DNA from 2 places in the Methylobacterium sp. 285MFTsu5.1 genome. Region 2 is predicted to be linked to the other one. Evidence: predicted binding sites of a transcription regulator. Region 2 holds the regulator's gene; the other holds the start of a gene.
The links. Region 2 encodes LexA, which represses DNA repair genes until DNA is damaged. Its sites were predicted from a motif close to TGTTCNNNNTGTGTTCNG; they were not measured.
Positions count from the first base shown of each region.

Region 1: a site for LexA is predicted at 6,517-6,534, ahead of recA (recombinase RecA). Genes of this name have one in related genera too.

Region 1 covers NZ_KB911282.1:169,215-183,322, reverse strand. Annotated here, with positions in the region: gene tuf (elongation factor Tu) at 1-800, shown strand, start outside; gene rpsJ (30S ribosomal protein S10) at 881-1,189, shown strand; gene rplC (50S ribosomal protein L3) at 1,241-1,966, shown strand; gene rplD (50S ribosomal protein L4) at 1,966-2,586, shown strand; gene H288_RS0119500 (50S ribosomal protein L23) at 2,583-2,879, shown strand; gene rplB (50S ribosomal protein L2) at 2,905-3,741, shown strand; gene rpsS (30S ribosomal protein S19) at 3,747-4,025, shown strand; gene rplV (50S ribosomal protein L22) at 4,027-4,413, shown strand; gene rpsC (30S ribosomal protein S3) at 4,424-5,170, shown strand; gene rplP (50S ribosomal protein L16) at 5,182-5,595, shown strand; gene rpmC (50S ribosomal protein L29) at 5,608-5,823, shown strand; gene rpsQ (30S ribosomal protein S17) at 5,845-6,108, shown strand; gene recA (recombinase RecA) at 6,596-7,687, shown strand; gene H288_RS0119455 (PAS domain-containing sensor histidine kinase) at 7,811-10,606, opposite strand; gene flhB (flagellar biosynthesis protein FlhB) at 10,786-11,853, opposite strand; gene fliR (flagellar biosynthetic protein FliR) at 11,907-12,668, opposite strand; gene fliQ (flagellar biosynthesis protein FliQ) at 12,720-12,986, opposite strand; gene fliE (flagellar hook-basal body complex protein FliE) at 13,035-13,349, opposite strand; gene flgC (flagellar basal body rod protein FlgC) at 13,394-13,801, opposite strand; gene flgB (flagellar basal body rod protein FlgB) at 13,867-14,108, opposite strand, start outside.
Region 2 covers NZ_KB911273.1:91,078-105,185, reverse strand. Annotated here, with positions in the region: gene H288_RS0109100 (hypothetical protein) at 66-530, shown strand; gene fae (formaldehyde-activating enzyme) at 570-1,109, opposite strand; gene H288_RS0109090 (hypothetical protein) at 1,430-1,645, shown strand; gene H288_RS0109085 (hypothetical protein) at 1,664-2,113, opposite strand; gene lexA (transcriptional repressor LexA) at 2,364-3,092, shown strand; gene H288_RS0109075 (ComEC/Rec2 family competence protein) at 3,086-5,413, opposite strand; gene gltX (glutamate--tRNA ligase) at 5,607-7,034, shown strand; gene gltA (citrate synthase) at 7,335-8,624, shown strand; gene H288_RS0109060 (AlkA N-terminal domain-containing protein) at 8,693-9,574, shown strand; gene H288_RS0109055 (hypothetical protein) at 9,648-9,896, shown strand; gene parC (DNA topoisomerase IV subunit A) at 10,183-12,429, opposite strand; gene recO (DNA repair protein RecO) at 12,605-13,324, opposite strand; gene H288_RS0109035 (hypothetical protein) at 13,461-13,883, shown strand; gene H288_RS0109030 (gamma-glutamylcyclotransferase) at 13,904-14,108, shown strand, end outside.

The DNA.
Region 1 (14,108 bases), on a different contig from region 2:
TGGTGGTGTTCCTCAACAAGGTCGACATGGTCGACGACGAGGAGCTCCTGGAGCTGGTCGAGCTGGAGGTGCGCGAGCTGCTGTCGAAGTACGACTTCCCGGGCGACGACATCCCGATCACCAAGGGCTCGGCGCTGATGGCGCTCGAGGACAAGGAGCCGAAGATCGGCAAGGAGGCGGTCCTGGCGCTGATGGCGACCGTGGACAGCTACATCCCGCAGCCGGAGCGTCCGATCGACATGCCGTTCCTGATGCCGATCGAGGACGTGTTCTCGATCTCGGGCCGCGGCACGGTGGTGACGGGTCGCGTCGAGCGCGGCATCGTGAAGGTGGGCGAGGAAGTCGAGATCGTCGGCATCCGGGCGACCACCAAGACGACGGTGACGGGCGTGGAGATGTTCCGCAAGCTGCTCGACCAGGGGCAGGCGGGCGACAACGTCGGCGTGCTGCTGCGCGGCACGAAGCGCGAGGACGTGGAGCGCGGCCAGGTCGTGTGCAAGCCGGGTTCGGTGAAGCCGCACTCGAAGTTCAAGGCCGAGGCGTACATCCTGACCAAGGAGGAGGGCGGCCGCCACACGCCGTTCTTCACCAACTACCGGCCGCAGTTCTACTTCCGGACCACGGACGTGACCGGGATCTGCACGCTGCCGGAGGGCACCGAGATGGTGATGCCGGGCGACAACGTGACCATGGACGTGGCGCTGATCGTGCCGGTGGCCATGGAGGAGAAGCTGCGCTTCGCCATCCGCGAGGGCGGCCGCACCGTCGGCGCCGGCGTCGTCGCCGCCATCAACGACTGAGCTCGAGCAAGCATCCTTAGCAGGGCGCGGCGGGGTGAAGGCCTCGCGTACCCCGCCGTCCCTCTCAAGGTTCCAGGATCATGAACGGTCAGAACATCCGCATTCGCCTCAAGGCGTTCGATCACCGCATCCTCGATGCGTCGACCAAGGAGATTGTCTCCACGGCCAAGCGTACGGGCGCGACCATCCGCGGCCCGATCCCGCTCCCGACGCACATCGCCAAGTTCACCGTGAACCGCTCGCCCCACATCGACAAGAAGTCGCGCGAGCAGTTCGAGATGCGCACGCACAAGCGGGTGCTCGATATCGTCGATCCGACGCCTCAGACCGTGGACGCGCTGATGAAGCTCGACCTCGCCGCTGGCGTGGACGTGGAGATCAAGCTCTGAGTCCGCTGAGGACTTAGAGCTTACCGTTTCATCGCGCGAGGGAGAGAACCTATGCGCTCAGGCGTCATCGCACAGAAGGTCGGCATGACCCGCGTCTTCACGGACGCGGGGGAGCATGTCCCCGTCACCGTGCTCAAGATCGATCAGTGCCAGGTGGTTGCCCACCGCACCGTCGAGAAGAACGGCTACGTTGCGCTGCAGGTCGGCGTCGGCAAGGCCAAGGTCAAGAACGTCTCGGCCGCCGAGCGGGGTCGCTTCGCGGTCGCCAAGGTCGAGCCGAAGAAGAAGCTCGCCGAGTTCCGCGTGTCCGAGGACGCGCTGATCCCGGTCGGCGCCGAGATCACCGCGGACCACTTCATCCCCGGCCAGTTCGTGGATGTCACCGGCACCACGACCGGTAAGGGCTTCGCCGGCGGTATCAAGCGCTGGAACTTCGGCGGCCTGCGCGCCACCCACGGCGTGTCGATCTCGCACCGCTCGATCGGTTCGACCGGCGGCCGCCAGGACCCGGGCAAGACCTTCAAGAACAAGAAGATGCCGGGTCACCTCGGCGTCGAGCGGGTCACCACCCAGAACCTGCGCGTCGTGCGCACCGATCCCGAGCGCGGCCTGATCTTGGTCGAGGGCGCGGTCCCGGGCGTCGCCGGCGGCTGGATCCAGATCCGCGACGCGGTGAAGCGCAAGCTCCCCGCCGACGTTCCGCTGCCGGGCAAGTTCCGCGAGAACGGCGCCTCCGCCCCGGCGACCGAGGCCCCTGCGGCTGAGGAGACCGCGTGATGAAGCTCGATATCAAAACCCTCGACGGTGCCGGCGCCGGCTCGGTCGAGCTGAACGAAGAGATCTTCGGCCTGGAGCCGCGCGCCGACCTGCTGCAACGCATGGTCCGCTGGCAGCTCGCCAAGCGGCGCGCCGGTACCCACGCCGTGCAGAACCGCTCGGACGTGAACCGGACCCGCAAGAAGCTCTACAAGCAGAAGGGCACCGGTAACGCCCGCCACGGCGCGGCCTCGGCGCCGCAGTTCCGCGGCGGCGGGCGCGCCTTCGGCCCCGTGCCGCGCGACCACAGCCACGACCTGCCCAAGAAGGTCCGCGCGCTGGCGTTGCGCCACGCCCTGTCGGCCAAGGCCAAGGCCTCGACCCTGATCGTCGTCGACGACATCAAGATCGAGGATCACAAGACCAAGGGTCTCATCGAGCGCTTCGGCAAGATGGGCCTCTCGAACGCGCTGATCATCGGCGGTGCCGAGGTCGACGTGAATTTCGGCCGGGCCGCCCGCGCCATCCCGCAGATCGACGTGCTGCCCGTGCAGGGCATCAACGTCTACGACATCCTGCGCCGCGACACGCTCGTCCTGACGAAGGCTGCCGTCGACGCGCTGGAGGAGCGTTTCAAATGAGTGCCGATCCGCGCCACTACGACATCGTCGTCTCCCCGGTCATCACCGAGAAGGCGACCAACCTGACCGAGCAGAACAAGGTCGTCTTCCGCGTCGCCCCCAAGGCGACGAAGCCTCAGATCAAGGAGGCCGTCGAGAAGCTGTTCGACGTGAAGGTCACGGCCGTGAACACCCTTGTCACCAAGGGTAAGAAGAAGATTTTCCGCGGTCTCCGCGGACAGCGCTCCGACGTGAAGAAGGCGATCGTGACCCTGGCCGAGGGCCACTCGATCGACGTCACGACCGGGCTCTGAGGACGGGATTTAGGGATCCAAGCCGATGGCCTTGAAGACATTCAAACCGGTCACGCCGAGCCTGCGCCAGCTCGTGCTCGTCGACCGCCGTGAGCTCTACAAGGGCAAGCCGGTGAAGGCGCTGACGGAGGGCAAGTCGTCCTCCGGCGGCCGCAACAATCTCGGCCGCATCACCGTCCGCTTCCGCGGCGGCGGCCACAAGCGCGTGCTGCGCAACGTCGATTTCAAGCGTCGCGAGCAGCTCGGCGTCGCCGCCACGGTGGAGCGGATCGAGTACGATCCGAACCGCACGGCGTTCATCGCGCTGATCAACTTCCCCGACGGGAAGCAGAGCTACATCCTGGCCCCGCAGCGCCTGCAGCCGGGCGACAAGGTGGTGGCCGGCGAGAGCGTCGACATCAAGCCGGGCAACGCCGCTCCGGTCGGCTCGATGCCGGTAGGCACGATCGTCCACAATGTCGAGCTGAAGATCGGCAAGGGCGGCGCGATCGCCCGCTCGGCCGGCAACTACGCGCAGATCGTCGGCCGCGACCAGGGCTACGTGACGCTCCGCCTGAACTCGGGCGAGCAGCGCCTGGTCCACGGCCAGTGCTTCGCCAGCGTCGGCGCGGTCTCGAACCCGGACCACATGAACATTTCGCTCGGCAAGGCCGGGCGCAACCGTTGGCTCGGCAAGCGCCCGCACAACCGCGGTGTGGCGATGAACCCGGTCGACCATCCGCACGGCGGCGGCGAGGGTCGCACCTCGGGCGGCCGCAACCCGGTCACGCCCTGGGGTGTGCCCACCAAGGGGAAGAAGACCCGGTCCAACAAGCGGACCGACGTGTTCATCCTGTCCAGCCGCCACAACCGCAAGAAGTAATCGCTATGGCACGCTCTCTCTGGAAGGGGCCGTTCGTCGACGGCTACCTCTTCAAGAAGGCCGAGGCGGCGCGGGGCTCCTCGCGCTCCGAGGTCATCAAGATCTGGAGCCGCCGCTCCACGATCCTCCCGCAGTTCGTCGGGCTCACCTTCGGTGTGCACAACGGGCAGAAGCACATCCCGGTCTACGTCACCGAGGAGATGGTCGGGCACAAGTTCGGCGAGTTCTCGCCGACCCGCACCTTCCCGGGCCACGCGGCCGACAAGAAGGCGAAGAGGCGCTGAGATGGGCAAGCAAGCCACCCCCCGCGCGCTCCCCGAGAACGAGGCGAAGGCCGTCGCGCGCATGCTGCGCGTCAGCCCGCAGAAGCTCAACCTCGTGGCGCAGATGATCCGCGGCAAGAAGGTCGACACGGCGCTCGCCGAGTTGCAGTTCTCGCGCAAGCGGATCTCGACCGAGGTCAAGAAGTGCCTCGAGAGCGCCATCGCCAACGCCGAGAACAACCACGACCTGGACGTCGACGACCTCGTCGTGTCCCAGGCCTTCGTGGGCAAGGCGCTGGTTCTCAAGCGTTTCCACGCTCGCGCCCGCGGCCGCGGCGCGCGCATCCTGAAGCCCTTCTCGAACCTCACCATCGTGGTTCGCGAAGTCCGCCAAGCCGAAGCGGCTTGAGGAGGATCTGATGGGTCAGAAAGTCAACCCGATCGGTCTCCGGCTCGGCATCAACCGGACCTGGGATTCCCGCTGGTTCGCCAACAAGGGCGACTACGCGAAGCTCATGCACGAGGACGTCGCGATCCGCGCCGCCCTCATGAAGCAGCTCAAGCAGGCGGCGGTCTCCAAGATCGTCATCGAGCGCCCGCACCGGAAGTGCCGGGTCACCATCCACTCGGGTCGTCCGGGCGTGGTGATCGGCAAGAAGGGCGCGGACATCGAGAAGCTGCGCAAGCTCGTCGGCACGATGACGAAGGCCGACGTGACCATCAACATCGTCGAGGTGCGCAAGCCCGAGATCGACGCCACCCTGGTAGCCGACTCGATCGCCCAGCAGCTCGAGCGCCGCGTCGCCTTCCGGCGTGCCATGAAGCGGGCCGTGCAGTCGGCCATGCGTCTGGGCGCCGAGGGCATCCGGATCAACTGCTCGGGCCGTCTCGGCGGCGCCGAGATCGCCCGCCAGGAATGGTACCGCGAGGGCCGCGTCCCGCTGCACACGCTGCGCGCCGATGTCGACTACGGGACCGCTACGGCGTTCACGACCTACGGCACCTGCGGCATCAAGGTGTGGGTGTTCAAGGGCGAGATCCTCGAGCACGACCCGATGGCCCAGGACAAGAAGGCCCAGGAAGAGGGCGGCCGCTCCGGCGGACGCCGTGAGCGCGATGGCGAGGGCGGCCGCGAGCGCGGACGCCGCGAGCGCGAGCACGCGTAAGGTAGGAAGCCATGCTGCAACCGAAAAAGACCCGCTTCCGCAAGCAGTTCAAGGGCCGCATCCACGGTGCGGCCAAGGGCGGCTTCGAGCTGAACTTCGGCCAGTTCGGCCTGAAGGCGGTGGAGCCCGAGCGCGTCACCGCCCGCCAGATCGAGGCGGCCCGCCGCGCGATCACCCGCGAGATGAAGCGCCAGGGCCGCGTCTGGATCCGGGTGTTCCCGGACGTCCCGGTCTCGTCGAAGCCGACCGAGGTCCGTATGGGCTCCGGTAAGGGCGCCCCGGATTACTGGGCGGCCCGGGTCCATCCCGGCCGGATCATGTTCGAGGTCGACGGCGTTGCCGAGAACATCGCCAAGGAGGCGCTCCGCCTCGGCGCCGCGAAGCTCCCGATCCGCACGCGGGTCGTCCAGCGCATCGCCGACTGAACGGAGGATATCGTGAAGTCGACCCAGAGACTGTCTGATCTGAAGGCGCTGTCGCCGGATCAGCTGAATGACGAGCTGATCAACCTCAAGAAGGAGCAGTTCAACCTGCGCTTCCAGGGGGCCACCGGCCAGCTCGAGAACGTCGCCCGCGTCCGCGAGGTCCGTCGCGACATCGCCCGTGTCCGGACTCTGCAGCGTTCCAAGACGCTGCAGCAGGCCAAGGGCTGAGGCGGGTTTTAGGAGACAACCATGCCGAAGCGCATCCTGCAGGGCACCGTCGTCAGCGACAAGGGTGAGAAGACCATCGTGGTGAAGGTGGAGCGCCGCTTCACGCACCCGGTGATGAAGAAGACCGTGCGGCGGTCGAAGAACTACCACGCGCACGACGAGGGCAACGTCGCCAAGGTCGGGCAGACGGTGTTCATCGAGGAGTGCCGTCCGTTCTCCAAGACCAAGACCTGGAAGCTGGTCGAGGGCGAGGCCGCCCAGGCCGAGGCCGGCGAGGCCGCCTGATCCCGGGATCCCGGCGGCTGCGGTCTCCGCGTCCGCCAGATCCCGGCCCGCGGCGTCGCGGGATGGTGCCTCCTTTGGGGTGACCATCCCGGGGATGCCCGGCGACCGGTACGACGAACGCCCGGACGCAATTCGACTCGCGAGAGCCGGATTCGTGCCGGGCGTCGTCGTTTTCGGCGGCATGTCTGGCGGTTGGGTCCTGGTCGCCGGCGGGCCGAGCCTGCTGCGGGACCGCGGGAGGCGTCGCCATTGCGGCTGGCGGTCGTCCCGTCCCGGCGCGTTGTGTCGGCGTTCGTACGGGTCCTCGCGGGCGATTACCGGATTGGATTGCTGTCGCGGGGCATCCGGGGCTCGAGCCGGGATTTCGTGACTTGCGTCCAGCAAAACGGCGTTCCGGCCTTGCTGGCTGAGAACAAAACGGGTACATAAAGGCGGTGGCGACGCGCGTTGTGAACTGCGTCCAACCCCTTCATAAGGAGCCCGCCAGATGGCCCAGCCCGCATTGAAAGTGGTCGACATGCCCCCGGTGGACAAGGACAAGTCCAAGGCCATTGACGCTGCCCTGGCTCAGATCGAGCGCGCCTTCGGCAAGGGCTCGATCATGCGGCTCGGCAAGAACGACAAGGTCCAGGAGGTCGAGACCGTCTCGACCGGCTCGCTGGGCCTCGACATCGCGCTCGGCGTCGGCGGCCTGCCGCGCGGCCGGGTGATCGAGATCTACGGTCCGGAATCGTCCGGCAAGACGACGCTGGCGCTCCACACGATCGCGGAGGCCCAGAAGAAGGGCGGCGTCTGCGCCTTCGTGGATGCCGAGCACGCCCTCGACCCGGTCTACGCCCGCAAGCTCGGCGTGAACCTCGACGACCTGCTGATCTCCCAGCCCGACACGGGTGAGCAGGCGCTCGAGATCACCGACACGCTGGTGCGCTCGGGCGCCATCGACGTGCTGGTGGTCGATTCGGTGGCCGCGCTGACCCCGCGGGCCGAGATCGAGGGCGAGATGGGCGAGAGCCAGCCGGGCCTCCAGGCCCGCCTGATGAGCCAGGCCCTGCGCAAGCTGACCGGCTCGATCTCGCGCTCGAACTGCATGGTCATCTTCATCAACCAGATCCGGATGAAGATCGGCGTCATGTACGGCAGCCCCGAGACGACCACGGGCGGCAACGCCCTCAAGTTCTACGCCTCGGTGCGCCTCGACATCCGCCGCATCTCGACCCTGAAGGACCGCGACGAGGCGATCGGCAACCAGGTCCGCGTCAAGGTGGTGAAGAACAAGGTCGCGCCGCCCTTCAAGCAGGTCGAGTTCGACATCATGTTCGGCGAGGGCGTGTCGAAGGTCGGCGAGCTGATCGACCTCGGCGTGAAGGCCGGCATCGTCGAGAAGTCCGGCGCCTGGTTCTCGTACAACAGCCAGCGCCTCGGCCAGGGTCGCGAGAACTCGAAGGGCTTCCTGCGCGACAACCCGAAGATCGCCGCCGAGATCGAGGGCTCGATCCGGCAGAATTCCGGTCTGGTCGCCGAGAAGATCCTTGAGAACGCCGCGCCGACGGCGGACGATCTCGACGAGGGCGAGGCCTAGGCCGCGCCGCCGCGGGCCGGCGACGGCGCGCGGCGGACTTGGCGACGTTCGAAGATGCGCGGCCCCGGAGTCTCTCCGGGGCCGCTCTTCGTTGAGCGACGGTGAGCGGAAGCGAGGGGCCGGTCAGTCCGCCATCGTCTTCTTCACGGTCTCGACGAGCTGCTTCAGGCTGAAGGGCTTGGGCAGGAAGTTGAAGGTCTCGCCCTCGGGCAGGTTCTTGCGGAACGCGTCCTCGGCGTAGCCGGACACGAAGATCACCTTCAGGTCGGGCTGATGCTTGCGCACCTCCCGCAGGAGCGTCGGGCCGTCCATCTCGGGCATGACCACGTCGGAGACGACGAGATCGATGGTCTGCGCGCCCTCGCGGACGATCGCCAGGGCCTCGAGGCCCGAGGCCGCCTCCAGCACCGTGTAGCCGCGGGCCGAGAGCGCCCGGCTGTTGACCGCCCGCACCGGGTCCTCGTCCTCGACGAGCAGGATGGTCCCCTGCCCCGTATGATCGGCGGCGGGCTTGCGCGGCGCCGGCTTGTCGACCTTGGCGGGCGGCGTCTTCCCGTTCGGCACAGCGGCGTCGCCGCCCGCGGCCGGCGCGGTGACCGGCTTGGCGTCCGACCCGGAATCGGGATGGGCGGTGGTGGAAGCCGGCGCGAGCGGCTCCGCGCGCGGAAGTGCCGGCTCGGCGGCCGCGACCGGCACCTCCTCGGGCTCCGCCACGGGCACGTGACGCGGCAGGTAGATGCGGAAGGCCGTGCCCTCCCCGACCTTCGACTGCACGTCGATGGTGCCGCCGGACTGCTTGACGATGCCGAACACCGTCGAGAGCCCGAGGCCGGTGCCCTTGCCGATCTCCTTGGTGGTGAAAAACGGCTCGAAGATCTTCTCCATCAGCTCGGGCGGGATGCCCTGGCCGGTGTCGCGCACCTCGATCAGCACGTGGTCGCCCGCCGGCGCCCCACCGCGCCCCTCCGCCCCGGCGGCCGCCCCCGGATCGGAGACGTTCTCGGTGCGGATCATCAGCTTGCCGCCCTCCGGCATGGCGTCGCGGGCGTTGACCGCCAGATTGACGATCACCTGCTCGAACTGGTTGACGTCGGCCTTCACGGGCCAGACCTCGCGGCCGTGCTTCAGCTCCAGCGCGACGCGCTCGCCGAGCAGCCGCTTGAGGAGGAGGGTCAGCTCGGAGAGCGCCTCCCCGACATTCATCACCTCCGGGCGCAGCGTCTGCCGGCGGGAGAACGCCAGGAGCTGGCGGACGAGGCCCGCCGCCCGGTTGGCGTTCTGCTTGATCTGCATGATGTCCTGGAAGGCCGGGTCGGTCGGCCGGTGGCTCGCGAGCAGCAGGTCCGAGTAGCCGATGATCGCCTGCAGGACGTTGTTGAAGTCGTGCGCGATGCCGCCGGCGAGCTGGCCGACCGCGTTCATTTTCTGGGCCTGGGCGACCTGCTGCTCCAGCTGGCGCTGCGCCGTCGTGTCGAGGGCGTAGAGGATCACCCGCTCGGCCTCGTCGGTCTGCTGGCCGGCATCGCCGCCGTCGGCCGGGCTGAGCCAGACCCGGGCCGAGCGGCCGCCGGGCCCGTTGAGCTGGACCTCGATGGGCTCCGGATCCGTCCGCCCGCTCGCGGCGCGGGCGAGCCCGGCCTCCAGGGCGGTCCGGTCGGCCACCGAGTCGGCGACGTTGGGCTCGACCCGCGGGACACCCTCCCCGTCCGGGGCGCCGTCGTCGGCCTGCCGCGGGACCGTGCCGAACAGGCGCGTGAACGAGGCGTTGGCGCGGGCGATCCGGCCGCCGCTGTCGAGGGTCGCGATGGCGATCGGCGAGTTGTTGAGGAAGCGGGCGAGCCGGACCTCGGCGGCGCGCTGCGGCTCGTCGGTCTCGGCCCCGGCGGAGCGGTTGATCACGAAGGTCCGCGACGAGCCGGGCTTGCCGTCCTTGCCGAAGGCGACCCGGTGGTAGAGCCGGACCGGCAGGGTGTGACCGTTGCGGCGGCGCAGGTCGAGGTCGAAGCGGTCGGTGCGGACCTCGCCCGGCAGGCCGGCCGTGCGCACCAGCACGTCCGCCTCCGGGGCGATCTCGGTGAGGTGCGGGCCGCCGGGGCCGACGCTGGCGAGGTCGTAGCCGAGCCAGGCCGCCAGGGTCGCGTTCATGTAGACGATGGCGCCCGCCGGATCGATCGACAGGAAGCCCGCCGGGGCGTGGTCGAGGTAGTCGATGGCGTGCTGGAGCTCCTGGAAGACGTTCTCCTGCCGCTCCCGCTCGGCAGTGATGTCGGCCACCGTCCAGAGGGAGGCCGACCGGCGCGGGCGCGCGAGGGGCCGCACCGAGACCCGGTACCAGCCGAAGCCGCGCTCGCCGGCCGTGGGGCCGAGGGGCGGCGACATCCGCACCTCCTCGGTGTGGGCCCGGGCGTCGCGTGAGGCCTGCGACAGGCGGTAGACCGCCTCGGAGACCTCCGGCGAGCCGACGAGGATGCGCTCCACCGGCACGAGGTTGGAGAAGGTGTCGCCGCTGGCGATCCGGAGATAGGCCTCGTTGGCGTAGATCAGCCGGCCGCCGTCCTCGACGACCAGCTGGCCGTCCGGCGAGGCGTCGACGATGCCCTTGGTGATGTCGTCCCGGGCGGCGCTGCCGCTGAGCTGGAGCGCCCCGATGGCGAGGGCGAACAGGAAGAACACGCCCGCCATGGCCAGCAGGGCCAGCAGCCAGACGATCAGCGACTGGGCCTGCTCGTTGGCCACGAAGGACAGGCCGATGGCCGCGCCGACCAGCAGGCCGGCGAGCACGAGGAGCAGGCCGACCCGGCCCGGCTGTTCCGAGCGGTCGATCGAGCCCGTTCCCAGCAGGGACGAGGCCTGCGCGACCGGGGGACCCGAATTCTGCGGGCCCGCGGCGGGCGCCGGAGGTCCAGTGACGTCGGCCATCGGCTTCATTCCAGAACAGTCACCCGGTTAGTCCGCCGGCCATATCAGGACATGCGGGGCGCGGCATCAGTCTCGTCGCGCCAAGCCTTGACACAGCCTCGCGAAAAAAGGTGGAGGAAGCGTGGCTTTCGCCCCACCGGGCGTTCGGCGAGACGGCGCGGCGCGCGGATCGCGCGGGGCTACGCCGCCCGTCTCCGCAGGCGCAGCACGAACCCGATGACCTCCGCCACCGCGCGGTAGTGCTCGGCCGGGATCTCCCGGTCGATCTCCACGGTGGCGTGGAGCGCCCGGGCGAGCGGCGGGTTCTCGATCACCGCGACCCCGTGCTCGGCCGCCACCGCGCGGATGCGCAGGGCGAGCGCGTCGACGCCCTTGGCCACGCAGACCGGCGCGGCCATGCCGGTCTCGTAGCGCAGTGCCACCGCGTAGTGGGTGGGGTTCGTCACCACGACGGTGGCGGTGGGGACCGCGGCCATCATGCGCTTCTTCACCCGGGCCATCCGGAGCTGCTTCAGGCGACCCTTCACCTCGGGATTGCCCTCCGACTCCTTCATCTCCTGCTTCAGCTCCTCCTTCGACATCCGGTGGCGCTTGCGCCAGCGGAACCGCGCGTAGAGCGCGTCGCCGAGGGTGATCGCGAGGTGCATGCACAGCATGCCGGCGAGCAGCTTCAGGCTGAGGGACAGGATCGCCGGCATGGAGGCGGCCGGGTCCAGCTGGGCGAACACTTCCAGCCGGTCGCGGTCGTTCCACAGCATCACCGCGCCGACCACGCCCACGGCGGCGATCTTCGCCAGCCCCTTGCCGAACTGGAACAGGGCCTCGACGCCGAGGAGGCGCTTCACGCCCGCCATCGGCGAGAGGCGCGAGAATTTCGGCATCAGCGTCTCGGCGGAGAAGACCAGCGGGTGCTGCAGGAGCCCCGCGGCCAGCCCGGCCACGACCGCCAGCCCGACCGGCACCGCCACCGCCTGGAGCCACAGCCACAGGCCGCGCGTCATGGCCGCCTTCATGGCCGTGGCGTCGTCCGGCAGGGTATGGGCGTTGGCGAGGTAGGCCTTGAGCCCGTGCAGCAGGTTCGTGGCGATGGTCGGGGCCGCGACCAGCAGCGCCAGGGTGAACGCGGCCAGTATCGCGAAGGTGTTGATCTCGGTGCTGGTCGCGACGTCGCCGCGCTCGATCGCCTGATCGAGCCGTCGTTGGGACGGCTCCTCGGTCTTGTCCTCGTCGTCGGTATCGTCGGCCATCGCGCGTCGGGCTCAGAGCGTGGGCATCGTCGGGGCACGGGCGGTCCGGCCGCTCAGCGGCCGACGTAATCCCCGAGATACCGGCCCAGGTCGTCCAGGAAGACGCCCATCATGACGCCGAGGCAGCCCATCAGCAGCAGCATGCCGATCAGCACCGAGGCCGGGACCGCCAGGAAGAACACCTGCATCTGAGGCATCAGCCGCGACAGCACGCCGAGACCCAGGTTGAACAGGATCCCGAAGGCGATGAACGGGCCGGCGATCTGCACCGCCAGGGTGAAGCCCCGGGCCAGCGCCTTCGTGGCCAGCATCAGCGCGTCCGAGAAGGACGGCACGCCGTCGGGGGGCAGCACCACGTAGCTGCGGGCCACGCCCTCGATGGCGAGATGGTGCAGGTCCGCGGCGAAGATCAGCGTGATCCCGAGCAACGACAGGAAGTTGCCGATCGCCACCTGCTGGCCGCCCTGGCTCGGATCCACCGTCATCGCGTAGGACAGCCCGACCTGCGCCGAGATGATCACCCCGGCGGTCTGAAGGGCGGCGAGGATCATCCGCACCGTGAGGCCGAGCACCAGCCCGATGATCGTCTCGCCGAACAGGAGCCCGATCAGCCGCGGGCCGGCCACGCCCTCCGTGCCGCCGACCAGCGGGCGCACGGTCGGGAACAACACCAGGGACGTGAGCAGCGCGAAGGCGAGGCGCAGGCGCGGCGACACCGTCTGCTCGCCGATCCCCGGCATCAGCATGATCAGCGTGCCGATGCGCGCGAAGGTGATCAGGTAGGCCGAGGCGATGCCGGGCAGGAGCAGGTTCATCGCGGCCCCTATGGCACGCGGGGGCCGCGCCTGTCCCGGCCGGCGGGCGCATCAGCCGCCGGCCGCGATGCGGGCGGCGATGCGGGTCATGTAGCCGGCCATGGCGTCGCCCATGAAGGGCAGCATCAGCAGGAGCGCGGCGAACACCGCCACGACCTTGGGCACGTAGATCAGCGTCTGTTCCTGGATCTGCGTCAGGGCCTGGACCAGGGAGACGGCGAGGCCGACCGCGAGCGCGACCAGCATCAGGGGCCCGGCCACCTTGAGGAACACGAAGATGCCGTCGCGGGCGATGTCGAGGATGGCGAGGCCGGTCATGGGGATGCGCTCAGTGCGGGGGGAGCGGGCGGGGAAACGGTCGGCCGGTCAGATCTGCATCCGCATGATCTCCTCGTAGGCGGAGATCATGCGGTCGCGCACCGCCACCATGGTCTGAAGGGCCGTCTCGCTCTCGGCGACCGCGGTGACCACGTCCACGACGTTGGCCTTGCCGGCGGCCGCGGAGACGGCCTGGGAATCGGCCCGACGGCCGGCATCGCCGACGCTGTCCAGGGTCTGCCCGAGCATCTGCATGAAATCGGTGCCGGTGCCGGTCGTCGGCTGCACCCGGGGGGCGGGCCGGCCGCCGGCGAGGCCCTGGACGGCCGCGTAGGCACCCGCCGCGAAGTTGCTCGAAGCCATCGCCATGCGTCCTTGCTAAGCGGTCCTGCCGCGGGCTTCGGGGGTCACTTCAGGATGCCGAGGGTCTGCGCCAGCATCTTGCGGGTGGCACTGATCATGTTGAGGTTCGCCTCGTAGGAGCGCTGGGCCTCCCGCAGGTCCATGTTCTCGATCAGCGCGTTGACGTTGGGCATCTGCACCACGCCCTGGGCGTCGGCCGCGGGGTTGCCGGGCTCGTACTTGGTCCGGAAGGCCGACGGGTCGCGCCTGACGCGCCCCGCCTCGACGAGCTTGGCACCGGTCTCGTCGTCGAGGTGGCTGGTGAAGGTCGGGATCTTGCGGCGGTAGGGCTGCGCCCCGGCGGAGGCCGGCGCGGAATCGGCGTTGGCGATGTTCTCGGCGATGATGCGCATCCGGCCCGACTGGGCCTTGAGGCCCGCGGCCGCCACCGCCAGCGACTTCGTGAATTCCATGGCTCAGGACCCTCCCGCTGCCGCGACCCCGCGGCCGTCGGCGCTCCACATTCGGCCGTCGCGCGTCAGCTCTTGCCGATCGCGATCTTCAGGGTGGTCAGGCTGTGCTGGTACAGCGAGGCGGCGAGCTGGTAGTCCGCCTGGTTCTCGCCGGCCTTCATCATCTCGTCCTCGAGGTTGACGCCGTTGCCGCTGGGCCGGACCTCGAAGCCCTTGGCGCGCTTGGAGTCGGCTCCGACCGTCTGACCGGGCGGCGCCATGTGGCCCGCGCTCGTGAGCGTCAGGCCGGAGCCGCTGGTGGCGAGGG
Region 2 (14,108 bases):
CAGCCCCTCGACCAGCCCCTCGACAGGCCCCTCGACAGGCCCCGCGCCGCGCGTAGAGTGCGGCGATGTCGAGCTTCGCCGTCCCGCGCCTCCTCCTCGCCGCCTGCGCGGCCCTGCCCCTCCTGGCGGAGGCCGCCCGGGCCGACAGCTGCGACGACCTCACCCGCCAGATCGCCGACGCGATCGGCGGCCGGGTCGGCAAGCGCGCCGGCCCCAGCATCGACATCCGCGTGGCCGGCCCGATCAAGTTCGACGTGACCTGCCGGGCCGAGCCGATCGTGCAGGCGACCTCCGCCGAGCCGAGCCCCTCGGCGACCTTCTTCCGCGACCTGTCGGTGGCCTCCGAGATCCTCATCGGCCAACCGGCCGCGACCGTCGAGCCGATCATCGCCACCGCCTACCGGACCGCGCTGGCGGAGCGGCGCAAGTCGTTCATCCAGCAGAACGGCTGGTCGGCGTCCTGCTACACCGACCCGGGCAGCAGCACGATGCGCACCCTGTGCTCGGTGGGGCGTATCCCGCCGGGCTGAGGCGGACCTGAGCCGGCAGGATGCGTGGCCTGGGCCCGCTCAGTACTCGATCACGCCGTCGAGCGCGTAGTGCTTCACGGTCTTCCGGTTGGCGATCAGCTCGTCGACCGTGGGCTCGCCCTTGAGGGCGCGGGCGATGGCGAGTTTCGTGGCCTCGTAGTTGGTCCGGTAGAGGTCCTTCTGGTCGAGGTTGTCGTCCTCGGCGCAGCGCTGATCGAGCCAGATCATGATGATCATGCACAGCTCGTCGAGCCCGTCCTTCGGCAGGATGCCCTCGATGATGCAGTCCACGATCGCGTCGCCGGTGGCGGCCTGGACCACGCCGCCGAGGAGCTCGGCATACTCGGCCGTGTGGATCGTGACCTTGGTGGTCATCATCGTGGCCGGGCGCACGAGCTGGTTGAGGTCGCGCACCACGAACATCCGCGTGTGGCCCTGGACCTGCCCCATCATCGACGCGAAGGCCTGACCGACCGGGCCGCGCACCGAGCCGATCAGCACCTCCGGCATGGCGTCGGTGTACTGGCCCTCGGCCGCCAGCACCGTGGCCTCGCCCGTGCGGAACCAGATCTCTTGCATGTTCGAACTCCACCTGATCGGAGCCCGCGGGAGACATCATCGGCGGCCTCGCGTCAATCGCCCCGAAGCCGGCTCCCATCCCGGCCGCCCCTGCCCTCGCCCGCGCTGCGGCGCGGGCGCGGACCCGTGCCGCCCCGCGTCGCCGCGATGCGGCCGCCGGCATCCGCGACGGCGCGCATCTCCACCCCTGCGCGGCCTGTGGCCTTGAGGAACGCGGACAGGCGAGGCAGGGAAGATCGGAGCGCGGCTCCGGGAGCGGTCCCGGGCCTGGCCGTTCCGGTGGGCGCGCGGCGCCGTGCCGGGCATGCGGGAGGAACACGATGGCGGAGAGCACGGACCGGGGCTCCGGCTGGAGCCTTCAGGCGAGCGCCGTGCCCGACGGGGTGCGCCTGGAACTCGCCCTCGCCGACCTCGGCGGTGCGCCGGTCACCGCCGCGATCGTGCTCGACCGGACGGAGGCCCGGGCCTTCGCCCGCGCCCTGCTGGCCGCCGCCGGCGACGCCGCGGAGCGGACCTTCCCGAAGCCGGGCGCCTGAGGACGCGCCGCCGGCCGGTCAGCGCACGCCGAGGCCCGGATTGCGGCCCGGCAGGCGGGGGACCACGGTGCCGCGCTTCTCGATCGGCGCGTCGCAGGCGTAGGCGAACTCGGTCTTCAGCGGATCGAACACGGTCTCGCCGGTGATCCGGCAATCCTCGCGCACGGTCTCGTCGAGATAGGCCCGGGCGGCGGTGCGGAAGCGCTTCACCCGGGTGGCGCCCGGCTCCGGATCGATCCGGACCTCGCTCAGGTTGCAGCCGGTATACTCGCGCAGGGCGTTGGACACGATCAGCATCCGGCGCAGCTGCCGGTTGTCGTAGACCTCGTAGGGCTCCTTGCAGCCGATCGTGACGACCTGGGGAGTGAGCGCCACGTAGTTCCGCGAGATGTAGGAGAATCCGGTGGTGCAGCCGGCGAGGCCGAGGGCGGCGAGGCCGAGGGGCAGCAGAGCTGCGGGTCGTCGCATCCTCGTCATTCCAAGAGGGTCCCAGCCCGCACCCCGGATCCGCCGCCTTCCCGGCGGGGCGCCGCGATGCATTGAAACGGCTCCGCTTGCGCCGTCAATGCGTTTCTCGACCTTCTCCCGCGGGCGCGCCCGCGGCGCGCCGAGCCGAGCGGTGCCGCTCTTGCGGAACACTTGCGGAACGTTTAACCTGTTCGTGATTTGTTTCGGAGACCGTCACGTGGCGGTCCGCCAAGCCGCGAGTCCCCCGTCGATGCTCACGCGCAAGCAGCTGGACCTCCTGCGATTCATCCAGAGCCGGATGCAGGAATGCGGTGTCCCGCCGTCGTTCGACGAGATGAAGGATGCCCTCGATCTCAAGTCGAAATCCGGCATCCACCGGCTGATCACGGCGCTCGAGGAGCGCGGCTTCCTCCGGCGCCTTCCGAATCGGGCGCGCGCCATCGAGGTGATCCGGATCCCCGAGAGCCTGACCCAGGCCGCTCCGGCGACTCAGGCCCCCGCCGAGCCGCGCCGCTTCACGCCGAGCGTGGTCGAGGGCGGTAAGTCCAAGCAGCCGCCGGCCCCGGCGAGCACGCGGATGATCGACGAGTCCGGCCGCGCCATCTCGATCCCGGTCATGGGCCGGATCGCGGCCGGTACCCCCGTCTCGGCGATCCAGAACCAGAGCCACGCCATCACCCTGTCGCCGGACTTCGTGGCCGGCGGCGAGCACTACGCCCTCGAGGTGCGCGGCGACTCGATGGTCGAGGCGGGCATCCTGGACGGCGACCTCGTGGTCATCCGCAAGCAGGAGACGGCCAATACCGGCGACATCATCGTGGCGCTGATCGACGACGAGGAGGCGACGCTCAAGCGCCTGCGCCGCCGCGGCTCGTCGATCGCCCTCGAGGCCGCCAACCCGGCCTACGAGACCCGCGTGCTCGGGCCCGACCGGGTCCGGATCCAGGGCCGCCTTGTGAGCCTCGTCCGCCGCTACTGAAGCGGCTCGGCCGGCGCGTCGCCGGGGGCGAGGTCTCCGCCCGGCGCGGCGTCGGCCTCCGGCGTCGCGGCGACCCCGTCCTCCGCGGGGCGGTCGCCCGGCTCCGCGGTGACCGGCCGCGGCGGTCCCGGCCCGCGCCCGGCGGCCGGCCGCCAGGGCACGGCGCGGCCGTCGTCCCGGGCGTAGCGCGCGGCGAAGCCGTCGCCGTCGGTCCGGAGGGCCACGGCCCCGCGGGCGGCGAGGACGCGCCGGTCGATCACCAGCGGCCCCGTGCAGGTCGGCGGCGCCGCGAGGCCCGTGATCAGCACCGCGGCGCGGGCGCAATCCTCCGGGAAGGCCCGCCGGTCCCGGACCAGGGCGACCGCCCGCCCGTCCGGCAGCCGGGCGGTGCAGCCGAGCCGGTCGCAGCGCCCGCTGCCGGACCGGACGATCAGCCCCGCGGACCGCCGCCCGTCGCCGTCCGCCTTCAGCCACTGCTCGAGGACGAAGCCCGAAGGGCTGCCGAGGGCCGCGAGCCGCCCGTCCGGGCCCCTCACCGCGGCCCCCGCGCCCTGCCGGTCGACGTAGAGGTCGTAGTGGTTGGGCCGGGCCGCGAGGACGAGCCCGAGCAGGACCGGCGGCACGGCGAGCCAGCGCAGGCGCGAGGCCGGCAGCGTCCCCAGCAGCAGGCCGGCGGTCAGCAGGGCGAGCGCCCCGGCGCCGAAGGCCGGCAGCACCAGGACCGCCCGCTCGAACCCGGCGATCCAGTCCGAGATCGCCAGCATCCCGGCCACCGCCTGCCCCATCAGCCACCAGACCGGCCGGTCGAGGGCGAAGGGATAGGCGAGGCAGCCGATTACCGCGGCCGGCATCACCACCAGGGAGACGAGCGGCAGGGTCAGGGCGTTGCCGACGAGGCCGAAGGGCTGGACCGTCTGGAAGTGGTAGGTGGCGAAGGGGGCCGTCGCGACCTGCGCCACCAGGGTCGTGGCCAGGGTCCCGGTGATCGCCGACAGGCCGGTCCCGACGAGCCGCCCGATCCGCCCGGCCCCCGGGCGCACGAGCAGCCGCCCGTCGATCAGCCGCGCGCAGGCGATCAGCCCGGCCACGGCGCCGAAGGACATCTGGAAGCTCGGGCCGAGCAGGCCCTCCGGCTCCCGGGCGAGCGCGATCAGCGCCGCGAGGGCGAGGTTGCGCATCGACAGGGCCGGCCGGTCCACCAGGATCGCGCCGAGCATGATCAGGGTCATGATCAGCGAGCGCTCGGCCGCGATGTCCCAGCCCGAGAAGGCGCAGTAGGCGGTGACGCCGACCATGGCGAAGCCGGCCGCGATCTTCTTGATCGGCCAGAGCAGCGCGCAGAGCGGCACCGCGGCGAGGAGCGCCCGCACCAGCCAGAACACCACGCCGGCGGCCAGCACCATGTGGAGGCCCGAGATCGACACCACGTGGTAGATGCCGGCGGCGCGGAGCGCGTCGTTGGTGGCCGGCCCGATGAGGCCGCGCTTGCCCGTCACCAGGGCCGCCGCCACCGCACCCGCCTGGCCGCCGGCGGCCTCCGCGATCCGGCGCGTGAGCCCGTTGCGCGCCGCGTCGAGCGCAGCGGCGAGCCGCAGGCCCAGCGGCGGCGGCCCGGACGGTTCCCGGACGGTGACGGTGCCGATCAGCGAGCCCACCGCGCCGATCCCCTGGAAATAGGCGTCCCGGGCGAAGTCGTAGCCGCCGGGCCGGGCCGCCTCCGGGGGCGGAAGCAGCCGGGCCGTGGCGGCGACGCCGTCCCCGGGACGCGGGATCGGCGTCTTCCGGAACGAGACCCGGACCCGGGCGGGCCGCGCCTCCGGCGCGAGGCCGGCGAAGCTCTCCACCCGGATCACCAGCCGGGCGCCCACCTCGCGCTCGTCCAGGGCCTCGACCGTTCCGACGAGCGGGCCGATCGTGGTGCGGGTGAGGATCGGTGCGGCGACCTGCGAGACCCGCCAGGTCGCCGCCGCGAAGCCGAGGAACGCGGCCGCCACCGCGAGCGCCGCCGCCAGGGCCGCCGGCCGCGCGCCGAGGACGGGGACCGGCGCCAGCGCGAGGCCGGCCGCGATCAGGGGGGCGGCGAGGCTCGGCGCGCCGTCGGCCGCCGCGAAGTAGACCAGGATCCCGCCGCCGAAGGCCACCGCCAGCCAGGGGAACAGCCGGCGCTGCTCGGCCTCGCGGGCGAGGCCGGCGACGACCCAGTCGCGGAGCGCCGGGAGGGCGGCCGGGAGGGCGGCCAAGAGGGCGGCGGGAAGGGCTCGGGCGCGCGGGCCGATCAGCGCGACCGCGCCGTCCGCCCGCCTCGCGCCGATCCGCCGCATCGCCGCCGCCCCGCTCCGCGCGACCTGTCGTCGGGGCCGTGCGATTCTGCGGGCGATTCTTAACGCATCCGCCGGCCCGTGCTACAGCGGGTTCTTCGTGCTACGGGCGCCCTGTCGAGCCCCTCGCCGCTCCGCCGCCCCTTCGCCGTCCGTCGCGCCCCGTCCGCGACCAGCCCCGGAACATACCGGACCGATGTCCTCAGCCGTCGTCACGCGCTTCGCCCCCTCGCCCACGGGTTACCTGCATATCGGCGGGGCCCGCACGGCCTTGTTCAACTGGCTCTACGCCCGCCACACCGGCGGCACGATGCTGCTGCGCATCGAGGACACCGACCGCGAGCGCTCCACCAAGGGGGCGATCGACGCGATCCTCGACGGCCTCTCCTGGCTCGGCCTCGACTGGGACGGCGACGTGGTCTTCCAGTTCGCCCGCGCCGAGCGCCACCGCGCGGTCGCCGAGGAGCTGCTGGCCGCGGGCCGCGCCTATCACTGCTACGCCACCGCCGAGGAGCTCACGCAGATGCGCGAGACCGCCCGCGCGGAGGGGCGCGCTCCGCGCTACGACGGCCGCTGGCGCGACCGCGACCCGTCCGAGGCCCCCGCCGGGGTCAAGCCGGTGATCCGCCTGCGCGCGCCGACCGAGGGCGAGACCGTGGTCGAGGACGCCGTCCAGGGCCGCGTGACCTGGGCCAACAAGGACCTCGACGACCTCGTCCTGCTGCGCTCGGACGGGACGCCGACCTACATGCTCGCCGTCGTGGTCGACGACCACGACATGGGCGTCACGCAGATCATCCGCGGCGACGACCACCTCACCAACGCGGCGCGCCAGAGCCAGATCTTCTCGGCCCTCGGATGGGACATCCCGAGGATGGCGCATATCCCGCTGATCCACGGAGCGGACGGGGCCAAGCTCTCGAAGCGCCACGGCGCGCTCGGCGTCGAGGCCTACCGCGATCTCGGCTACCTGCCGGCGGCCCTGCGCAACTACCTCGTGCGGCTCGGCTGGAGCCACGGCGACCAGGAGGTCTTCTCCACCGACGAGATGGTCGCGGCCTTCGACCTCGGCGCGGTCGGACGCTCCGCGGCGCGGTTCGACTTCGCCAAGCTCGCCAACCTCAACGGCCTCTACATCCGCACCAGCGCCGATTCCGACCTCGTCGCGGCGATCGAGACCATCCTGCCCAACGTCGGGCCGGAGCGCGGCTTGTCGGCGCCGCTGCGGCCCGACCTCAGGGACAAGCTCGTCCAGGCCATGCCGGGCCTGAAGGAGCGGGCCAAGACGCTGATCGAGCTCCTCGACAGCGCCTACTACCTCTACGCCCAGCGGCCCCTGGCGCTCGACGACAAGGCCCGCGCCCTGCTCTCCGACGAGGGGTGCGGCCGCCTCGCCGGGGTGCGGCCGGTGCTCGAGGCTGTGCCCGACTGGAGCGCGACCTCCACCGAGGGCGCGGTGCGGCAGTACGCGGAATCGGCCGGCTGCAAGCTCGGGCAGGTGGCCCAGCCCCTGCGCGCGGCGCTCACCGGCCGCACCACCTCCCCGCCCCTGTTCGACGTGATGGCGGTGCTCGGCCGGGAGGAAACCCTGGCGCGCCTCGGGGATCAGGCGCCGCAGGGCTGAGGCCGGGCTGAGGGCAGGGACGAGGCGGGGACGAGGCGGCGCTGGGACCGCCGCGCGCGGACCGGGAGCGGACAGGGAACTGCCGGCCCCGACCCGGATTGCGTTGGGTGGAAATCGGTTGGCGGAATTCGCTTGGCGACGGGGGCGGGTTGTCACCGACCCCGTTGCTGCTGCACTGCCGTTTGGGTAACCCATGGCTGTGAGCACCCGCAGCATAATGCGTGTGCTCAGGCCCCCGGGACCGACTCGGGCAGCCCGAGGCCGGCATCCGCCACGTCGCCAGAGAAGGGTCCACGATCCATGAGCGCACCCAGCACCATCACCGTGGACGGCAAGTCGATCGAACTGCCGGTGAAAACCGGCACGATCGGGCCGGACGTGATCGATATCGGCAAGCTCTACGCCCAGACCGGCGCCTTCACCTTCGACCCGGGCTTCACCTCGACGGCCTCGTGCGAGTCGAAGATCACCTACATCGACGGTGACGAGGGCGTGCTGCTCTACCGCGGCTACCCGATCGAGCAGCTCGCCGAGAAGGGCGACTTCCTCGAGACCTGCTACCTGATGCTGTTCGGCGCCCTGCCGACCGCCGCCCAGCGGGCCGATTTCGAGTACCGGGTCACGCGCCACACCATGGTGCACGACCAGATGAACCGGTTCTTCACCGGCTTCCGCCGCGACGCGCACCCGATGGCCGTCATGGTCGCCTCGGTGGGCGCCCTCTCGGCCTTCTACCACGATTCCACCGACATCACGGACGAGAGCCAGCGGCTGATCGCGTCGATCCGCATGATCGCCAAGATGCCGACGCTCGCCGCGATGGCCTACAAGTACTCGATCGGCCAGCCGTTCGTGTACCCGAAGAACGATCTCGACTACACGTCGAACTTCCTGCGCATGTGCTACGCGGTGCCGTGCGAGGAGTACGAGGTGAACCCGGTCTTCGCCCGGGCGCTCGACAAGATCTTCATCCTGCACGCCGACCACGAGCAGAACGCCTCGACCTCGACGGTGCGGCTCGCCGGCTCCTCGGGCGCCAATCCCTTCGCCTGCATCGCGGCCGGCATCGCCTGCCTGTGGGGCCCGGCCCATGGCGGCGCCAACGAGGCGGCCCTCAAGATGCTGATGGAGATCGGCACCCCCGAGAATGTCAGCAAGTACGTCGCCAAGGCCAAGGACAAGAACGACCCGTTCCGCCTGATGGGCTTCGGCCACCGCGTCTACAAGAACTACGACCCGCGCGCGCGGATCATGCAGAACACCACGCACCAGGTGCTCAAGGAGCTCGGCAAGACCGACGACCCGCTGCTCCACGTCGCCATGGAGCTGGAGCAGATCGCGCTCAAGGACGAGTACTTCATCGAGAAGAAGCTCTACCCGAACATCGACTTCTACTCGGGCATCACCCTCAAGGCGATGGGCTTCCCCACCGACATGTTCACCGTGCTGTTCGCGGTGGCCCGCACCGTCGGCTGGATCGCCCAGTGGGCCGAGATGATCGAGGACCCGTCGCAGAAGATCGGCCGTCCGCGCCAGCTCTACGTCGGTCCGGCCCAGCGCGACTACGTGGCCGTGGACCAGCGCGGCTGAGGCGGGACCACCTGCCCCGGGAAGCGTCGAGCGGGGCGGCCGAGAGGCCGCCCTTCGCGTTCGCGGAGGTGATCGAACGCCGCCTGCCCGTCCGGCCGCCCTACGACTGGCCGGCGATCCGCGCGTTCCTCGCCAAGCGGGCGATCCCGGGCGTCGAGACGACGGATCCCGCGGCTTCCTACGCGCGCACGATCAGCGTCGCGGGGCGGCACGGGCTCCTGACGGTGGCACCGGGCGCGGATTGCCTGCACGTCGCGCTGCGCGGCGTCGAGGCCGGGCACGAAGAGGCCGTCGCGGGACGCCTGCGCCGCCTGTTCGACTGCGACGCCGATCCGGCCGCCGTCGCGGCCTGCCTCGGCGGGGACCCCGTCCTGGCCCCGCTCGTCGCGGCGCGGCCGGGTCTGCGCCTGCCGGGGGCCTGGGACCCGTTCGAGACCGGCTGCCGGGCGATCCTCGGCCAGCAGGTCTCGGTGGCGGCCGCGATCGGGCTCGCGGGCAGGCTGGTGGCGGCGTTCGGGACGCCGCTGGCGGAGCCGGCAGGCGGTCTGACCCACGTGTTTCCCGCGCCGACCGATCTGGTCGAGGCGGACGTCGCCCTGGCGCTCAACATGCCGCGGGCCCGCGGCGCGGCGATCCGGGCGCTGGCCGCGGCGGCGCTGGCCGATCCGGACCTGTTCGCCCCGGCGGAGTCGCTCGAGGCCGCGGTGCTGCGCTTCACGGCGATCCGCGGGATCGGTCCCTGGACGGCGCAGTACATCGCCATGCGGGCGCTCAAGCTGCCGGACGCCCTGCCGGTGGGCGATGTCGGGCTGCTGCGGGCGCTGGAGGGGGCCACCGGGCGTCCCAGTCCTGCGGAGCTGCTGGCGCGGGCCGAGGCGTGGCGCCCGTTCCGGGCCTACGCGGCGCAGCACCTCTGGGCGGCGGACGAAGCGTCCGCGACGGGGCGATGAGGCGACCGAGAGGTTCATGTTCCGCATCGCCGATATCGGCTAAGCTTGCGGCCGGCCGGGGGGCTCAGGTTCGATGTCGGAAGCGGACAGCGAAGCGCGCGACACGCTTGTTGCGAACGAGCGGATCAAGTTCACGGCCACCTACGCCAACGGCCTCGCGGTCGCGATCTTCGCCGTCGGCGGTTTCGCGCCGTTCATCTCGACTGCCCTGTCGGATCGTCCGCACTTCGCGCCCGTGCTCATCGCCATGGTGGTTTGCTGGATCATGAGTGGCGCCATACATTGGGCTGTGAGGCGCGCATTGCGGAACCTTCGCCCATGACGACAGCTCAGCTTCTTCTCCTGCTCGCGGTTCCGATCGGCGGCGGCGTGCTAGCCTTCGGTGCGCTCTGGCTCGCCCAGCGGGCGCATTGAGGACTGGCCCTCCGCACCGCGGGAACCGTTCCAGACACTCCCAATCGCGCCCGCATCTCGAGGGGCGGCGGAGCCGCCTCGAAGGCGGGCTCCAGGGATTGCGCGGCTGACCGGAGGTCTCCCCCCGAGGCGACTCCTCTCCGGCATCTCAGGATGAGGTGGTGGGTCGGGAATCCTTCACCCTCCGCGGCTCCTCACCGTCCGAACCGCTCGAATTTCGGGAAGCTGCGCGCCATCATCAGCCCGACCTCGGCGCGGTGGCCGAGCCACTTCTCCAGCACCGACGCGTTCGCGAGCCGGCCCTCGGCCGAGCCGTCCTGCCAGGGCAGGCCGTCGGCGAGCTTGAACACGTGCGCGTCGAGCAGCGTCCCGCTGCGGCAGCGCTGCAGCCGGACCCCCTTGCCGCGGGCGAGCTCCGCCACCTCGGAGACCGGGAAGACCAGCAGCAGCTTCTCGGTGTTCACCACCGCCACGTGATCGCCGTCGGCCGGCACCAGCACGGCGGCCGTGGCGTCGCCGTCGAGGCCGAGCACGCTCTTGCCCTTGCGGGTGTTGGCCACGAGCGCGTCGGCGGGCGCCACGAAGCCGCGTCCGTCCGAGCCGGCGATCAGCAGCTTGGTCTCCGGCCGGTACGGCAGCGCCGCCACGATCTCGGTGCCGTCGTCGAGGTCGGCCATCAGCCGGACCGGGTCGCCGAAGCCGCGGCCGCCCGGCAGCTTCGAGGCCTCGAGCGTGAACACCTTGCCGTTGGTGGCGAGCAGCAGGATCTTCTGGGTCGTCTCGGTCGGGAAGGCGATCTTCAGGGTGTCGTCGCCCTTGAACGCGACGCCCGAGAGATCGGCGACGTGGCCCTTGAGCGCCCGGATCCAGCCCTTGGTCGAGACGATCACGGTGATCGGCTCGCGCTCGACCAGGGCCGCCGTGAAGTCGATGCCGCCGACATCCGGCGGGCTCGCCAGCGTCGTGCGGCGCTTGCCGAGCTTGGTCTCGGGCCCGAAGGTCTTCTTCACCGCGCGGATCTGCGCCTGGATCGCCTTCCACTGCGCCGGCTCGGAGGCGAGCAGGGCGTCGATCTCGGCCTTCTCGGCGGTCAGCGCCTCGAACTCGCGCTTCAGCTCCATCTCCTCCAGCTTGCGCAGGGAGCGCAGCCGGGTGTCGAGGATCGCGTTGGCCTGGAGCTCGGTCAGCTCGAACCGGGCCATGAGGGCGGCCTTCGGCTCGTCCTCCTCGCGGATGATCCGGATCACCTCGTCGAGGTCGAGGTAGACAATGAGCAGGCCGCCCAGGATCTCGAGGCGCCGGTCGATCTGGCCGAGGCGGTAGCGCGAGCGGCGCTGCAGGACCACGCGGCGGTGGTCGACCCACTCGCGCAGGCACTCGGCGAGCCCGATCACCTTCGGCACGAGGCCGCCGACCAGGACGTTGAGGTTGAGCGGGATGCGGGTCTCGAGTTCCGTGAGCCGGAACAGCGATTCCATCAGGATCACCGGGTCGACCGTGCGCGAGCGCGGCTCCAGCACCACGCGCACGTCCTCGGCCGACTCGTCGCGCACGTCAGCCAGCAGCGGCAGCTTCTTCTCCTGCAGCAGCTCGGCCATCTTCTCGATCAGCCGGCCCTTCGGGATGCCGTAGGGAATCTCGGTGACGACGATGTTCCAGGTGCCGCGGCCGAGATCCTCCTTGGCCCAGCGGGCGCGGACCCGGAAGGCGCCCCGCCCGGTCCGGTAGGCCTCGGCGATCGACTCGGCCGAGTCGACGAGGATGCCGCCGGTCGGGAAGTCCGGCCCCTGGACGAACTTGGCGAGCTGCCCCGAGGTCGCCTCGGGATGGTTGATCAGGTAGAGCGCCGCGTCGCATAGCTCGGCGGCGTTGTGCGGCGGGATCGAGGTCGCCATGCCGACCGCGATGCCCTGGCTGCCGTTGGCGAGCAGGTTCGGGAAGGCCGCCGGCAGGACGATCGGCTCCTCCTTCTCGCCGTTGTAGGACGGGCGGAAGTCGACCGTGTCCTCGTCGATCCCGTCCAGCAGGAGGCGCGCGACCTCGGTGAGCCGCGCCTCGGTGTAGCGGTAGGCCGCGGGACCGTCGCCGTCGATGTTGCCGAAATTGCCCTGGCCGTCGACCAGGGGGTAGCGCTGGGCGAAGTCCTGGCTGAGCCGCACCAGGGCGTCGTAGATCGCCTGGTCGCCGTGGGGATGGAAGTCGCCCATCACGTCGCCGACGATCTTGGCGCACTTCTTGTGCGCGGTGGTCGGGTCGAGGCGCAGCAGCCGCATCCCGTACAGGATGCGCCGATGCACGGGCTTCAACCCGTCGCGGGCATCCGGAAGGGCCCGGTGCATGATCGTGGAGAGCGCGTAGGCGAGGTAGCGCTCCTCCAGCGCGGATTTCAGCTCGACGCTCTCGATCCCGTCGCCGGACGGCGGCTCGAAGGGCTGGCCCATGACGGCTCCTCACTACAACGTCTTCACCGCGCGCCGTCATTCCGGGGCCGCGCAGCGGGACCCGGAATCCAGAGCCGCCGACGTCCCGCGCGTGCGCGCGGACGGTGGTTCTGGATTCCGGGCGCGCCTTCGGCACCCGGAACGACGACGGGGCATTAAGAACAGAACACGAACATTACCCGGCCTCGCGGCCGAGCGCAACGAATCGCGCCCGCTCCTCGGGCGGCCCGAGGCCGCGGGGGCCCCAGACGTGCCGGTCGAGGAAGTACCCCGTCAAGGTAAACCCTTGGGCAACGCCGTCGGGACCCGGGGATCCGCCCGCGTGCAGGAAGGTCGGGAGCGCCAGCAGGCGGTCCCGGTAGGGCTCGCCCGCCGAGGCGCTGACCGCCCGGCCGCTCTTCGGCGACACGTAGGCCAGGGCGTCGTTGCCGCCGGTGGCCGCGCAGGCGGTGAGGTCGAGGCCGAAGCCGAGTTCCGACAGGATCGCCAGCTCGAACCGCACCATCAGGGGCGGGGCGATGGCGGGGTCGTCGAGGTGCTCGACCAGGATCCCCGCCGCCGCGTAGAGCGCCGGATGCGGGTCGCGCTCGGGGAGGAGCCGCAGAAGCGCGGCCATGTGGTTCATGCCGTAGAGGGCGAGGCTCGACCCGATCAGCCGCGAGACCTGCGAGTCCAGGGGCTCGACCGCGTAGGCGCCGAGACCCTCGTCGAGGCGCGCCCGCCACGTCACGCGGACCCGGTTCCCGGCCTGCAGCACGGGCTGCATCCGGCGCGAGCGCCCACCGTGCACGAGGCCGAGATGGCGCCCGTGGGCCTCGGTCATGGCCTCGAGGATGACGCCGGTCTCCCCGTGCCGGCGCAGGCCGAGCACCAGGGCGTCGTCGGTCCACTGCATCGAACGTCGCGTCTTCGTGTGAGGGATCGGGTGAGAGGCGCGCTCCGCGCCTGTCTCTCATATAGGGGGCCGCGGCCGCCGGCGCTGCCCCGCGCGGTCCCAGCCTCGGGCAACCTTGGCCGGATAGCGATGACCGATGCCGCTCCGCGCCGCCCTCGCCGCCCTCGCCGCCCTGCTGGTCCTCCTCGCCGCCGGCGCGCAGGCCGCGCCGCGCGCACCGAAGCCCGCCGCCGAGCCCGCCGCCGAGGCCGACCCCTCCCCGGCCCTCCTCCGGCGGATCGCCGCCCTGGCGCTGAGGCAGGTCGATTTCGGCGCGGTCTCGCTGCTGCCGGTGCGGTTCGCGGGCAGCCGGATCGCCGGGCCGATCGCCGAGGGCGGCCGGGTGATCTACTGCGTGTCGAGCCGGATGTACGGCCGGACCTTCGGCAAGCCCGAGCGCCCGAGGGTGGCGCTGCGCTACGACAACGACCGGCTCACGGTGCTCGACGACGACGAGGTCTGCACCGGACACCGCACCCGGCCCTTCCCCGAACTCGACGCGCTGGGCAACAAGCCGTGAGGCCCGGGCGTTGAGGGCCTATGCCCGCCGCGTCCGTCCGCACCCTCGACCTCAGCCTCGACCTGATCGCCCGCGCCCATTCCGTCCCGATCCCCGACGACCCGAGCGCGCTCGAGGTTCTGTCGGACGCCGAGTTGCGCCCGGGGCTCGACGCGATCGTCGCCGGGCGCGAGGGCAGCGACCTCTGGGTCTTCGCCTACGGCTCGCTGATGTGGAACCCGGAAT